2 regions of the Limosilactobacillus galli genome follow, and region 1 is predicted to be linked to the other one. Evidence: predicted binding sites of a transcription regulator. Region 1 holds the regulator's gene; the other holds the start of a gene.
The links. Region 1 encodes NrdR, which represses ribonucleotide reductase genes. Its sites were predicted from a motif close to ACACNATATATNGTGT; they were not measured.

Region 1 (7,437 bases):
AGCAGCGTTGATCCGGGCAATCCAGAGTTCACGGAACTTACGCTTGTTGACCTTCCGATCACGGAAAGCGTAAACGTAACTCTTCATTACTTGGTCCTTAGCAGTCTTGAAAAGACGGTGCTTTGAACCACGGTAACCCTTTGCCAACTTCATAATGCGCTTACGACGTGCGCGCGTAACAGTTCCACCTTTAACTCGCATGTTGAAATCCTCCTACGTATATGTATTATTTGAATGATTGAAGTTTACTTGAATGGCAGTAACTTCTTGTAACGCTTTACGTTGGACTTGTCCATCATGCTCAAGCCACGTAATTGACGACGTTGCTTCTTGGTCTTACCGTGGAAACGGTGACTGGTAAATGAGTTACCACTCTTGAATCCACCATTAGCAGTACGCTTGAAACGCTTTGCAGCAGCGCGGTTAGTCTTCATCTTTGGCATAACTTATTCCTACCTTCTTAAATTAATTTTTCGCTTTATCAGCAGCTGGGGCGAGCGTCAGGAAGATGCTCCGTCCCTCCATCTTTGGACGTTGGACAACAGTAGCAATGTCTGAAGTTTCTTCAGCCATCCGTTCAATCATGTCACGACCGATATCCTTGTGCGTGATTGCACGGCCACGGAAACGTAACGAAACCCGAACCTTGTCACCCTTTTCGATGAATTTGCGAACCCGCTTCAACTTAACATTGAAGTCGTTCGTGTCGATTGATGGGCTCAAACGAATTTCCTTAACGGTTACTGTCTTTTGTTTCTTACGAGCTTCACGCTCTTTCTTTTGCATCTCGAAACGGTACTTACCGTAATCCATAATGCGGGCAACAGCTGGCCGTGCCTTTGGTGCAACTAACACCAAATCAAGGTTGGCATCTTCTGCCAATTGAAGTGCTTCACGCTTTGACTTGATCCCAAGCTGTTCACCGTTTTGATCAATCAGCCGCACTTCCCGTGCACGAATACCGTTATTGACAATCATATCTTGTGCTATGGCAACGCACCTCCAATTTTATTAGCGAAAGATCAAGCAAAAAAAGCGGGGTACCAGATGCACCCCGCTAAATAGGAACAGACCTCGTTCGTCTGCTCAATTTCATCTCGTCAGCCCGACGATCCTTATCGCCCAGGCGAGAAGCGGGTGCTTCTGCTTTTTCTTTCAACGTTTACTAGACTACAAAATTAACCGACAAATGTCAAGCACTTATCCCTTTTTTCGGAGATTTTCACCATTCATTTCGATCTCTCTGGAGAGGAACTTGATCCGCTCCATGATCCGGGCGGCCTTGACCGGCTCCACAACCCCCTGGTTATTGATTGCAAGGTGCTGCTTTTCGAGCTGGTCCATCGAGAAATTGGAACTGAAGAAGGTCGGCAGCTCCTCTTGCATCCGGTACTCCAGGATCACCCCAAGAACGTCATCCCGCACCCAGGTCGACATGGCATCCGCACCGATGTCATCGAGCATCAATACCGGGACCTTCTTAACCGCGTCGATTTTTGCGCCGGCCTCGTTGTTGCGGATCGAGTTCTTCATCTCGACGGCAAAACTCGGGAAGTGGACCAGCGTGGTGGCCACATCGTGCTTAGCCAGTTCATTGGCGGTTGCCGCCAGCAGGTAGGTCTTGCCGACGCCGAAGCTCCCCGTCAGGTACAGGCCCGGCCGGAAGTGGTCAGCCTGATAGTGGTCGATGAAGTCGTTAGCGGCATTGTAAGCCATCACCCGGCCGGCCGTCCCGTTCTGGTCATCGAGGTAATAGTCATCCATCGTGGCCCGGCGGATAAACTTCGGCATGTTGATCGAGTTGACCAGGTGGCGCAAGTGTTCCTGCTGCCGGCGTTCAATCAGCTGCTGGGTCGGTACGTAGGTCACATCAATCTGGCCGGCCACCAGCTGCAGCTGCGGGGAGTAGCCGGGAGCCACAGTGGCCTTGCCCGCCTTGATCAGCTGCTTTTCATGATAAAACTCGTACAGCTTCGAACGGCCCCGCCGAATATTCTCTTTCGTAAGGCGGTCACGGTTGCTGGTCAGGAAAGCGCGCACTTCGGGATCCTGGTAGACCTGCTTCATCACCTGATCCATGCTGGCCGCAACGTTGCGCCCCTGCATCATCTTTTGAATTGTCTTATTTAGTGGTTCCAAACCAATCACCTTCCCTTACGATTGCTGCGCTGCCGGGCCCGGGCCTTGGCGAGAGCCGCTGCCGAAGCCTTTTTGGTCCGGGTTACCTGATCCTGTTTGCTCCAGTCAGGCATTGTTTCGCGAATTTCCATCCGCTGGCGGTTGCGCTTAGTGCTGAACCGTTTTGTCGTCCCCGGCTGCTGTTTTTCTTGGTTAAACTTCTTGAGCTGAAGTAACGCTCCAGCACCATCATGAACACCAGCCCGCAGCCAGTCGTTGGCAATGGCATCGACAAAGTTGCCCTTCAGCGTAGCGTTGCCCAGATCTGCAATGACGTACCAGACGAGGACGTTGATGACCGACGATGGAAGCTTGCCATCCTGGACCAGCCGAGTCAAGACGTTGCGTTCCCCGGCGGTTACATAACCGCCCGTCTGCTCCTTGAGGGCCTGGAGAAAGGCCACTGGCGCGTAGTTGTTAGTGCTCTTCAACAATTGGCGGTCCTTGGCAGTTAATTGCTTATCGTCAACGACCTCTTTTTGCTTGGGATTGGCGGATTCCGGCACAGACGCTGGCTGCTTATACTGGGCCGCCACCTGCCGCTTAAATTTCCGCGCGTCAAAATGATTGGTGGCTAGGTCAAGTGCTCCCCTGATCAGACGGGCCATAGTCGGTTCATCAATCCCATACAGCTGGTGTTCCACTTCAATTAACTCACGATGATCAGCGAGGTCTTCCTTGACCACCGGCTGGCTCTTGAGGAGGGTCAGCAGTGTGGCCCAATCGAAGTCACTGCTGTCCGCCACCAGCGAATGCTTTTCTGTTACCGCAGCAGTCGTTTGGGCCTGTTTAATGACTTCAGGAACGTGAACCAATTCGTGCTGATCGATTTGATAGGCATCCAAGAAGCGGTGGCTGACGTTTTTCAGCTGTGTGCGGTCGGCAACCAGCTGATAGCGATGAGCGCCTTTAGCCAAGCGGGAAAAAACCTGTTCACCGATTGCCTCTAATAGAAGCACACTCAGCAGGTTGTCATTAATAAAGCGCTCCGGGGAAAGGGTCGCCTGAAGCTCATAGACGTACAGGTCCCCCTGAGCGTCGTGCTGAAAATACGTCTGAACGATGCCCATCCCCTCCAGGCGGCGCAGGCCCTCGCTCACCTGGCTCTGGCCAGCATTCACCTGCACCAGCAGAGCTGACTGCAGCCGACGATCGGCTAGGGTCGGGTGATCAAGCAGCTGGCTGCGCAGCGCATAGAAGAGGCTGAAGGCCACCGGTCCTAAAACCGGCTGGTAATAATCAGTAAAGACTTGATCGTTAAAGTTGATAAAGTCGGCCGCGGCGGTAACCAGGTACCCCGCCTGTGGATCAAAGTTTGGCCGCGTTGTCACGATCTAACCCCCTACTTCTTTTTATGCTCATCCTTGACCATCGTCTCAAGCTCACTCATGAAGGCATCCACGTCCTTAAATTGCCGGTAGACACTGGCAAAGCGGATGTAGGCAATCTCGTCGACGTTCTTCAGTTCATTCATCACAAACTTGCCGATGATTTGGCTAGAAACCTCATTTTCGCCGAGACCGCGCACCTGCTTCTCCACCTTATCCGTCAGCTTGGTCAAGCGCTCCATGCTCACCGGCCGTTTCTCCGCCGACCGGACAATCCCATTGAGGATCTTTTGCCGGCTGAACTCTTGACGGGTACCGTCCTTTTTGATGACGAGCAGCGGCGTCTCCTCGTAGCGTTCAAAAGTGGTGAAGCGAAAACCGCAGTGGACGCATTCACGCCGGCGCCGAATGAAGGTACTGTCTTCGCTGGGGCGGCTGTCGACCACCCGCGAACCATTCTTATGACAATGTGGGCATCGCAAAGCGTTCCCCTCCTTTTAACATAGGTAGTACTTTATTTTACCGCGTGCTCTGCAGGTGTTCAACCAATTGTGCCACCTGCTGCCGGGTTTGTGCCGGGCTGCCGTCGTTGTTAATCACCACGTCGGCCCGCGCCGCCTTCTCCTTCAACGGCATCTGGGCAGCAATCCGAGCCCGGGCTTCCGCTACCGAATAGTGGTTACGCGCCATCAGCCGTCTCAGCTCGGGCTCTGGACTGACCGTCACCACTACCACTAAGTCACAGTCCTCATCGTAGTGCTGCTCATATAAGAGAGGCACATCCAGAATAACGTTGGGCACCCCCTGCTTCTTGAAAGTTTCCACTGCCTGCCAGATCGCATCCCAAATCAGGGGCTGCATGATCTGGTTGAGCTCTTGTCGTGCCGCCGTGTCGGCGAAAACCCGGCGGCCCAGCTGAGCACGGTCGAGACTTCCATCCGGCTGGATGACTTGGTTGCCAAACGCGGCCGCCAGCTTATCCAAGGCCGAAGAGCCGGGCCGCTGCACCTGACGGGTAACCTGGTCGGCATCGACAATCGGGATCCCCGCCTGTCGCAACAAGTTACTGACGGTGGACTTGCCGCTGGCGATTCCGCCGGTCAGACCGATTATCTTCGTCATGGCAGGTCCTCCCGCAGCGGCTGGCAGTGCGGACAATAGGTGGTTCCGCGCTGAGCAACCTTGATCTTAACCATCTTGGTTCCACAACGCGGGCACCTATCCCCGCCATGTCCGTAGGCGTTGAGCCGTTCCTGGAAGCCCCCGGCGTCACCGAAGGCATTGGCAAAGGTATGAACCGTGGTCCCCTTGTACTTGATGGCCTGGGCTAGTTCCTTGATGATGTTGGCATGAAGGTTCTTGATCTGCTGGTCAGTCAGCGAGTTGGCTGGTTGCTCCGGGTTGATCCGGCTCATCCACAGGACCTCATCGGCATAGATGTTGCCAAGTCCCGCCACGTGCCGCTGGTTGAGGAGGAAAGGCTTGATCTTCCCCCGGCTCTTCTTGAGTTCGTCCCTAAAGAAATCCAGCTTAAAGGTCTCCGGGGTCGGTTCCGGACCAATCGTCTTGAGACCGCCAACCTGCATCTCATCCCCGGTTCGAACCAGGGTCATCCGGCCAAACTTCCGGGTATCGTGGTAGCAGAGCTCCGTCCCGTCCGTAAATTGGAAGACAACGTGGGTATGCTTGTCAATCGGTCCGCCGATGGGCTGGCTGAAGTACTGGCCCTCCATCCGCAAGTGCGAAACCATCGTCAGGTTGTTGCTGAACCGAAAGAGAAGGTACTTGCCGCGCCGGTCAATATCCTCAATCGTCTGACCGATCAGGGCCTGACGGAACTCCTCAACATCGTTGGTAATCGTCTTGCCATAGTAAACATCAATTGTGTTAATCCTGCGTCCCTTGGCAATCTTCAATAGACCCCGCCGGACGGTTTCAACTTCTGGTAATTCTGGCAACTTTAATGACTTCCTTACTTTTTAAGATCGTACCAGGTATCGCCAAACTTGCTGTCCACCTTCAGTGGAACGTCCAGCTTAACCGCTGAGTCCATCACTTGGGGAACCAGCTTTTGCAATACCGGGATTTCTTCCTTCGGCGCCTCAAAGACCAGTTCGTCATGGATCTGAAGAAGCATCTTGGCCTGGAGGTGACGGTCCTCCAATTCCCGCTGCATCCGGATCATAGCAATCTTGATGATATCAGCGGCACTCCCCTGGATTGGGGTGTTCATCGCAGTCCGTTCCGCAAACGACCGCCGGCTGAAGCTCTTGGCGTTGATATCCGGCAGGTAGCGGCGCCGGTGGGTGATGGTCTCCACGTAGCCATGTTCCTTGGCGTAGGCAATGGTGTCGCGGATGTACTTTTCCACCCCTGGGAACTCATGGAAGTAGTTCTGGATAAATTCATGCGCCTGCGCCCGACTGACGTGAATCCGCTGGGCCAGACCGTAGTCACTGATTCCGTAGACGATCCCGAAGTTGACCGCCTTGGCCCGCCGCCGCATGTTCCGATCAATCGGGGCGTCGGCCGGCAGATGGAAGATCCGCCGGGCCGTGCTGGCGTGAATATCTTCGCCGTTTTTGAAGTCCTCCTGGAGGTTCTTATCACCCGTGATGTGGGCCAGCACCCGCAATTCAACTTGTGAATAGTCGGAGGAGAAGATCTGCCAGCCATCGTGACTCGGCACAAATGCCCGCCGAATCTGCCGGCCCTCGGGCAGCCGAACCGGGATGTTCTGCAGGTTAGGATCAACCGAAGACAGGCGCCCAGTCTGCGTCAAGGTCTGCAGGTACCGGGTGTGAATCTTCTGGTCACTGGAGTGGATCACTTTCAGAAGACCCAAGATGTAAGTTGATTGCAGCTTAGCGATCTGCCGGTATTCCAGAATCTCAGCAACGATCGGTGACCGGTCCGCCAGTTTCTCTAGGACATCGACCGCCGTAGAGTAGCCGGTCTTGGTCTTCTTGATGACCGGCAGCTTCAGCTTCTCAAAGAGGATATGGCCGAGCTGCTTGGTGGAGTTGATGTTGAACTCCTCGCCGGCCTGTGAATAGATCTCACTCTCAATCTCGGCCAGCCGTTCTTGAAGCTTGCTGCCCATGTTCTTCAGTGTCTGGGCATCCACGCGGACCCCGGTCATCTCCATCTTGGCCAGGACCCGGGTCAGCGGCAGCTCGATGTCAGTGTAGAGCGGCATCTGCTGGTTCTCCTTGAGCTGGTCGTAGAGGGGCTGGCGCAGCTCCATAATTGCCCGTGCCTTGTTGGCAAGGTGGGTAAAGAAGACGTCATCATCTTCTGGAACTGCCCGCTTGACACCCTTGCCGTAAACCTCTTCATCTGTCTGGACGTTATGGTAGTCGTGCTCGCCGGCAACCTTACCCAGGTCATTGCTGTTATCGTTGGTGTTCAGCAAATATGAAGCCAGCAGAAGGTCAAAGTCGACTCCAGCCAGGTCGATCCCCAGCCGGTGGAGACCCACAATCTGCCTCTTGGCGTTGAAGACGTTCTTCTCTACCGCCGGGTCTTCCAGAAGTTTCTTCAGTGGTTCTTGCTTCAGTAATTCGACATCGCGGCTGACCAGCCAGTGCTGACCATCCCCGATCACGAAGCCGGCAAACGGCGACAGGTGGTAGTTGGCCTCGGGCATCTCAAGGTAGAAGCTGACTGAGCCCTGCAGTTTAGCTACCTGGTCAGCAAGCCGGCCAGCAGTTAATTCTTCATACGTAATCGGCGCCACTGCCGGTTCATCACTATCCTCCGGGGAGACGTTCATCTTCGCCAGGAAGGACTTGAAGTCCATCTGCTGGTAGAAGTCAACCAGTTCTTCAGTCTGCTCGCCCTGGTAGGTGATGTCTTTCAAGCCGACCTTGATCGGGGCGTCTTGCAGGATCGTTGCCAGCGTCTTGCACTCGCGGGCGATCTTCTCCTC
Region 2 (7,437 bases), on a different contig from region 1:
CTGCAGCTGTGCAGGTCCCGCTTAGCCGACAGGAGGGACTTGGCGAAGTTGGTCACGTCGTCTTCTTCCATCCCAAGAGTATAGAAGGCCAGCCGGGTCGCCGTCTTCTGCCCGATTCCCGGCAGCTTGGTGTAGCTTTCGATCAGCTTGGCAAGTGGTTCTGGGTACTGCATTACATCCCCATCCCCCGGGTGTACTTGCCGAGGGTCTGCTGCGTTGCCTCGTTGACCTTGGTCATGCCGTCATTGATGGCAGCCACAACCAGGTCCTGGAGCATGTCGATGTCGTCAGGGTCAACGGCTTCCTTATTGATCTTCAGGTCCACCAGCTTGTTGTCGCCGGTGAAGGTTGCCGTCACCATGTCATCGGGGGCCTTGCCGACGAATTCCTGCTTGGCAAGTTCTTCGTGCTCGGCCATCATTTTCTTTTGCATTGCCTTGGCCTGCTTCATCATCTGTTGCATATTCATTCCACGCATCATTTTTCTATCCATCCTTTACATTTAATTATCTTCTATTTTAACAATATCATCGCCAAAAAGCTGCTTGGCTGCCGTGACGGGGTCCTGACTGTCTGTCGACTGGTCTGCCGGTGAAACTACATTCCCCTCATCATCTTCGACCGGCGGTTCCTCAGGCAGGGGCGGTTCGGCCAGGGCCGGAGATGTTGGCGCCGTGGCTGCCTTATCCTGCGGTGCCGGGGCCGCCGTTTGATGCGGCTGCGGTTGCGTCGATGCCGGTGAAGACGAGGCAGCGTGCTTCCGGTGACCAAGGCCGTGCTCCTTAATGTAGTTCTTCCTGATTTGCGGCCACTTGTCCTGCGGTACAAAGACCACCTTGTAATCGCTGCCCATCAGCTGTTGCAGGGCACTCTCCATCGCCGTGATCAGGTTGTCGTCCGTCGTGGCCTCCTGGAAGAGGAAAGCGTAGTTAAAGGCGACAATCACCCCGGTGGCACTCGCCGCCACCGGTTTGGAGACGTGGAGCAGCGAACGCTGGGGAACTGTCAGATGATTAAGCATATCTCCCCACAGGTTCTGGAGGTTGACCAGGTCTTTCCTAGTAGCTGCCCCGAGGACCGGGTAGATCTGCCCCAGGTTGACCTGGACCTTCCGCTGTTTGACCCGCGGCTGGGCCGGCTTCTTGGCTGGGCCGGCACCATTGGCCCGCAGTTGCTGAACCGTCTGCTGCAACTGCTGAATCTCCTGCTGCAACTGTTTGATCGTCGTGTTGGCGGCCAGGTTCGGCTGCGCTGCTTGGGCCGGAGCCGGCTGCGGGGCCGCCGCAGTCCCCCCATCCTTGATCTGGCAGAGTTTAACTGTCAAGACCTCCAGGTAGACATCCGGGTGGGTAGTAAACCGCATCTCCTCTTGAATGTCATTGAGTTCGTCGATCATCTGGTAGAGGCTGGCAGCTGAAACCGCCGCACTGAGTTCTTTGAAATCCTCGTCCTTGAGGCCAGTAGCGGCCACGCTGATCAGGTCCGGTGATTCCTGGTAGAGAAGGACATCGCGGATAAAGGAAATCAGGTCTTCAATGAAGCGTTGACCATCCTTCCCCTCGGCCAGGATATCCTTCATCGTATCAAGGGCCTGGGCGCTCTCGTGGTGGGCCAGCTCCAAGAAGTACTTCTTCAGCAGCTGCTTGGTCACGCTGCCGGTCACCAGGAGGGCGTCGTCAAGCTTGACCTCGTTGTCACTGAAGGAAAGAACCTGATCCAGGATACTTAAGGCATCCCGCATTCCCCCCTCGGCAGCGTTGGCAATCACCCAGAGGGCCTTCTCCTCGTAGTCGACATTCTTCTGGTCCAGGATGTACTTCATCCGGTCAAAGGCGTCCTGGGCACTGATGCGGTGAAAGTCAAAGCGCTGAACCCGCGAGATGATCGTCAGCGGGATCTTGTGCGGCTCAGTCGTCGCCAGAATAAAGATGACGTTTGCCGGCGGTTCCTCCAGGGTCTTCAGCAGGGCGTTGAAAGCCCCGGTCGAGAGCATGTGAACTTCGTCGATGATGTAGACCTTGTAGTCAGCCTGGGTCGGCGCATACTTGGCCTTATCCCGAATATCTCTGATCTCTTCGACCCCGTTGTTGGAGGCCGCATCGATTTCAATCACATCGTTAAGCTGTCCCTTGGTGATCGCTTGACAGATCTCACACTGGTTGCAGGGCTCGCCATCCTTGGAATGGTGACAGTTGACCGCCTTGGCAAAAATCTTAGCGGCCGAGGTCTTCCCCGTTCCCCGGGGGCCTGCAAAGAGGTAGGCGTGACTGATCTGATTAGTAATGATTGCGTTCTTTAAGGTCTGGGTAACAATCTGTTGGCCGACCAGCTCGTCAAAGCGCTGGGGCCGCCAAACCCGGTATAAAGCCTGATAACTCACGCTAACCTTCCTTTCTGATAACAAAGTGCTAGTAAATATTATACAAGTTTTCCCCAGCAATTTGTTACCAATTTGTTTGGCAATTTATAATTAAAGAGGCCCACAACGAGAAAAATCTCGCTATGGACCTTGAGTTGATTATCAATAAAACTTAGAGCACAAGCTGCTTCATACTTAGTGCTGCTTCCTTCCGGACCTGACACGGTTCGTAAGTGCAACCTTGCTCTAAGGCCTTGCGGCAATATTTATAGTACACTACTTCGCCGTGAAATGCTAGTCCTTTGACCGACGTTTTTTACGGGCCAGCTTTTTCTTCTTCCGAATTGCCCGGAAGAAATCCTTCAGCATTTGGCTGCACTCCGCTCCCAGCAGGCCGCTTTCGACATTGACCTGGTGGTTCAGTCGCTGATCACTCAATAAGTGATAAAGGCTGTCCACGGCCCCGGCCTTGGGGTCCTTAGCACCGTAGTAGACATTTTTGATCCGGGCATTGACGATGGCCCCGCTGCACATGATGCACGGTTCCAGGGTGACGTAGAGGTCGCAGTCCTCCAGCCGCCAGCTGCCCAGGTTCGTGCACGCCTCCATGATCGCCAGGATCTCCGCATGGTAGGTCACGTCCTGGAACTGCTCGCGCATATTGTGCCCCCGGCCGATGATCTGCCCATCGTGAACCACCACGGCGCCAATCGGGACCTCCCCTAAGATCTCTGCCTGGTGGGCTTCCGCGATGGCCGCCCGCATGTACTTTTCATGAGTTTTCTCTGTCATAAAATTTCTCCATAAAATCAAAACACTTTTCGCTATTTCCAGTGTATAATAGTTAATTGAGTTTTACCTAGTGATCACCTGATCACCCAAAAAGTTTCACAAAGTTAATCGCCGTCATCATTACCATATATCGTGTTTCACTAATTTGTGTGACACAATATATGGTATTTTTAATTGATTTTTCCATTTTTCCCGCTATACTAGAAAGCATCAGCAAACGATAACTTTAGTAAGGGGAGATTATCATGGTAACCGTCTTTTCTAAGCATAATTGCATCCAATGCAAGATGACCAAGAAGTTCTTAACGCAACACAAGATTGACTTTGTTGAATACAACATTGACGAACAGCCCGAATACGTCGCTAAGCTGAAGGCCGAGGGTTTCATGGCCACTCCGGTTGTGAAGCTTCCTAACGGTAACGCATTTTCCGGCTTCCGTCCAGACCGTCTTCAACAATTAGCATAGTCGTTGAAAGCTACTAACCAGCCAGGCAGAAAAGCGCGATTCGCCCCCTTCTTCCTGGCTTATTTATTGTCACCAACAGCAATTAGAAAGCGAGCACACCAACATGGCATTATCTGACATTGACCTGACAAAAGTTCGTTACTTCGATCTTAACAATGAGGTGAACATCCCCCGCAACGGGCAGATTCAACTCGATAAGGATAAAGAAGCCCTGACAGACTTCATCGAGCACAACGTTAAGCCCAACACCAAGCGTTTTTCTTCATTAAAGGAGCGGTTCACCTGGCTGGAGGATCACGACTACATCGAACGCGGCTTCATGGATAAGTATAGCCTGAAGTTTATTGAGAAAATGTACGACTACCTCAAGACGCAAAACTTCCACTTCCACTCTTTCATGGCCGCCTACAAGTTCTACGCCCAATATGCCCTGCGGACCAACGACAAGGAATACTACCTGGAGAACTACATTGACCGGGTCGCCATGAACGCCCTCTACCTGGCTGACAGCGACCAGGACCTGGCCATGGACCTGGCTGATGAGATCATTCATCAGCGCTACCAGCCCGCAACACCAACCTTTTTGAACGTGGGCCGCAAGCGCCGGGGCGAGTTCATCTCCTGCTTTGCCATCCAGACGACTGATGACATGAACACCATCGGCCGGACGATTAACTCCGCTCTTCAGCTCTCCAAGATTGGCGGCGGGGTCGGCATTAACCTCTCCAACCTCCGGGAAGCCGGGTCCCCAATCAAGAAGATCAAGGGGGCTGCCAGCGGGGTTGTCCCGGTCATGAAGCTCCTCGAAGATAGCTTCTCCTATTCTAACCAATTAGGCCAGCGGCAAGGGGCCGGCGTGGTCTACCTGAGCGTCTTCCACCCCGACATCATCGAATTCCTGGGGGCCAAGAAGGAAAACGCCGACGAAAAGATTCGCCTAAAGACCCTCTCCCTAGGGGTCACCGTTCCGGACAAGTTCTATGAGCTGGTCGAAGCCAACAAGGATATGTACCTCTTCAGTCCCTACGACGTTGAACGCGTCTATGGCGTGCCGTTCTCCTACGTGGACATCACGAAGGAATACGACAACATGGTCGCCAACGACGAGATCCACAAGAAGAAGCTCAACGCCCGTGACCTGGAAGATGAGATCAGCAAGCTCCAGCAGGAATCCGGCTACCCATACATCATCAACATCGACACGGTCAACCGCGCCAACCCGATTGACGGTAAGATCGTCATGAGCAACCTCTGCTCCGAAATCGCCCAGGTGCAGGTGCCATCCCGGGTCAACGATGACCAGACTTACACCAAGCTGGGTCAGGACATCAGCTGTAACCTCGGTTCGACCAACATCGCCAACATGATGGACAGCCCCGACTTTGGCAGGTCTGTCCGGGCCATGGTCCGCGGCTTGACCCGGATCAGCGACGTTGAGCAGATCGACACCGTTCCAACCATTAAGCACGGTAACGACCTCACCCATTCCATCGGTCTGGGGGCCATGGGATTGCACGGCTACCTGGCCAAGAACCACATTCAATACGGCAGTCCGGTGGCCATCGAATTTACCGGGGTCTACTTCATGCTGCTGAACTACTGGTCTTTGGTCACCTCCAACGAAATCGCCAAGGAGCGGGGCGAGTCCTTTCATGATTTCGACAAGAGTGCCTACGCCGACGGTTCCTACTTCGATAAGTACGTCAACAAGGACTGGCGGCCGCAATCCGATGTCGTCAAGGACCTCTTTAACGGGATCTTCCTCCCTGGTCCGGATGACTGGAAGAAGCTCCGCGATCAAGTCATGAAAGACGGCCTCTACAACGCCTACCGCCTAGCCGTGGCTCCGAACGGTTCGACGGCCTACATCAACGACTCGACAGCCAGCCTGACCCCCATCGTCAACCGGATCGAGGAACGGCAAGAAAAGATGATTGGGAAGATCTACTACCCGGCACCGTACCTGTCCAACGACACCATGCCGTACTACAAGTCCGCCTACGACATGGACATGCGCAAGGTCATCGACACGTACGCTGCCGCCCAGCAGCACGTTGACCAATCCATGTCCCTGACCCTCTTCATGCGGTCCACCATCCCAGATGGTCTCTACGACTGGAAGGCCGGCCGGACTAACAAGATGACGACCCGGGACCTCAACCTCCTGCGGCACTACGCCTACAAGAAGGGAATCAAGTCGATCTACTACATCCGGACCTTTACCGATGACAACGACGAGATTGGTGCCAACCAGTGCGAAAGCTGTGTCATTTGATTCGCTACCGGGCACTTGTTAAACTTAAGAACGCTAGTACGATACTTGTTGAATTACGATAAAGGAGTCCCATACATATAATGAAGTTTGAAGAAAAATTTAAGCCGCTAGAGAGTTACAAGGCGATCAATTGGAACGAGGTTTCCGACATGATCGACAAGGCAACCTGGGAAAAGCTGACCGAGCAATTCTGGTTGGACACCCGGATTCCTGTTTCCAACGACCTTGACGACTGGCGGGAACTCGACGATGATCACCGTTGGACCGTCAGTCATGTCTTCGGGGGCTTAACCCTCCTGGACACCGTTCAATCCGAGGCCGGCATGACCGCCTTGAAGCAAGATGTCAAGACCCAGCATGAGACCGCCGTCTTGAACAACATCCAATTCATGGAATCGGTCCACGCTAAGAGTTACTCCACCATTTTCTCCACTCTGAACACCCCTGACGAGATTGAGGAAATCTTCAAGTGGTCAGACTCTGAGGAGTACCTGCAAAACAAGGCGACACGGATCGCCAACATGTACCTTGACCCTGAAGAAGACCCATTGAAGAAGAAGGTCGCCAACGTCTTCTTGGAAACCTTCCTCTTCTACTCCGGCTTCTACACCCCACTCTACTACCTGGGGCACAATAAGCTGAATAACGTGGCTGAAATCATCAAGCTGATCCTCCGTGACGAATCCGTCCACGGTACCTACATTGGCTACAAGTTCCAGGTAGGGATGCATGACCGGACCGAGAAGCAGCAACAGGATATGAAGGACTGGATGTACAACTTCCTCTATGACCTCTACAGCAACGAGGAGGACTACACCCACCTCCTCTACGACCAGGTTGGCTGGACCAACGACGTTTTGACCTTCATCCGTTACAACGCCAACAAGGCCCTGATGAACCTCGGTCAGGAACCGCTCTTCCCCGACACTGCGGCTGATGTTAACCCGGTGGTCATGAACGGGATTTCAACCTCGACCTCTAACCACGACTTCTTCAGCCAGGTCGGTAATGGCTACCGCCTTGGTGAGGTGGAAGCGATGAGTGACGATGACTACAACATCAAAGACCCTAACGCCGGTAAAGATAAGAACTCACGTGAATAATTAGACGAGCCCCGCCAGCTGATTGCCAAGCTGGCGGGGCTTTTTTATATCCGCTTATGTGAAGCTTAACTCAAGCAATGAATGAACCAAATTTTATACAATCTGCGGCCGCAAAAATTATACCAATGTTTTTATTAATTGGCCGCGCCTTTACGGGATAATGATGTAAGCGAATTCACCAGCATAACCATTGTTCAAACCGTCACAAAGTGCTTGATTTCTTCCTGGGCATATATTACTATTAATCATGTTCAAAACATAACAAACTTATTAAAAATCAAAGGAGCAATTTGTTATGGCTAATCAAAAGAAACAAACTACTGAATCTAAAGAAACCAAGCAGCAGCAAGCTCAAGCCATGGTCGATGACCTGATGAAAAAGAGCTTGGCTGCCTTTGAGAAATTAAGATACTATTCACAAGAACAAGTTGATAAGATCTG

Region 2: nrdH (glutaredoxin-like protein NrdH) is a predicted target of NrdR. The motif match lies at 3,304-3,319, and genes of this name have one in related genera.

Annotation. Positions count from the first base shown of each region.
Region 1 is NZ_CANCWK010000017.1:9,192-16,628, forward strand. Features, by position in the region: gene rplT (50S ribosomal protein L20) at 1-201, opposite strand, end outside; gene rpmI (50S ribosomal protein L35) at 246-443, opposite strand; gene infC (translation initiation factor IF-3) at 466-978, opposite strand; ribosomal protein L20 leader region at 1,022-1,155, opposite strand; gene dnaI (primosomal protein DnaI) at 1,201-2,139, opposite strand; gene QOS10_RS05005 (replication initiation and membrane attachment family protein) at 2,145-3,509, opposite strand; gene nrdR (transcriptional regulator NrdR) at 3,521-3,988, opposite strand; gene coaE (dephospho-CoA kinase) at 4,026-4,628, opposite strand; gene mutM (DNA-formamidopyrimidine glycosylase) at 4,625-5,464, opposite strand; gene polA (DNA polymerase I) at 5,479-7,437, opposite strand, start outside.
Region 2 is NZ_CANCWK010000014.1:26,631-34,067, forward strand. Features, by position in the region: gene recR (recombination mediator RecR) at 1-173, opposite strand, end outside; gene QOS10_RS04505 (YbaB/EbfC family nucleoid-associated protein) at 173-481, opposite strand; gene dnaX (DNA polymerase III subunit gamma/tau) at 503-2,380, opposite strand; RNA gene ffs (signal recognition particle sRNA small type) at 2,521-2,618, opposite strand; gene tadA (tRNA adenosine(34) deaminase TadA) at 2,654-3,151, opposite strand; gene nrdH (glutaredoxin-like protein NrdH) at 3,397-3,618, shown strand; gene nrdE (class 1b ribonucleoside-diphosphate reductase subunit alpha) at 3,722-5,893, shown strand; gene nrdF (class 1b ribonucleoside-diphosphate reductase subunit beta) at 5,974-6,996, shown strand; gene adhE (bifunctional acetaldehyde-CoA/alcohol dehydrogenase) at 7,292-7,437, shown strand, end outside.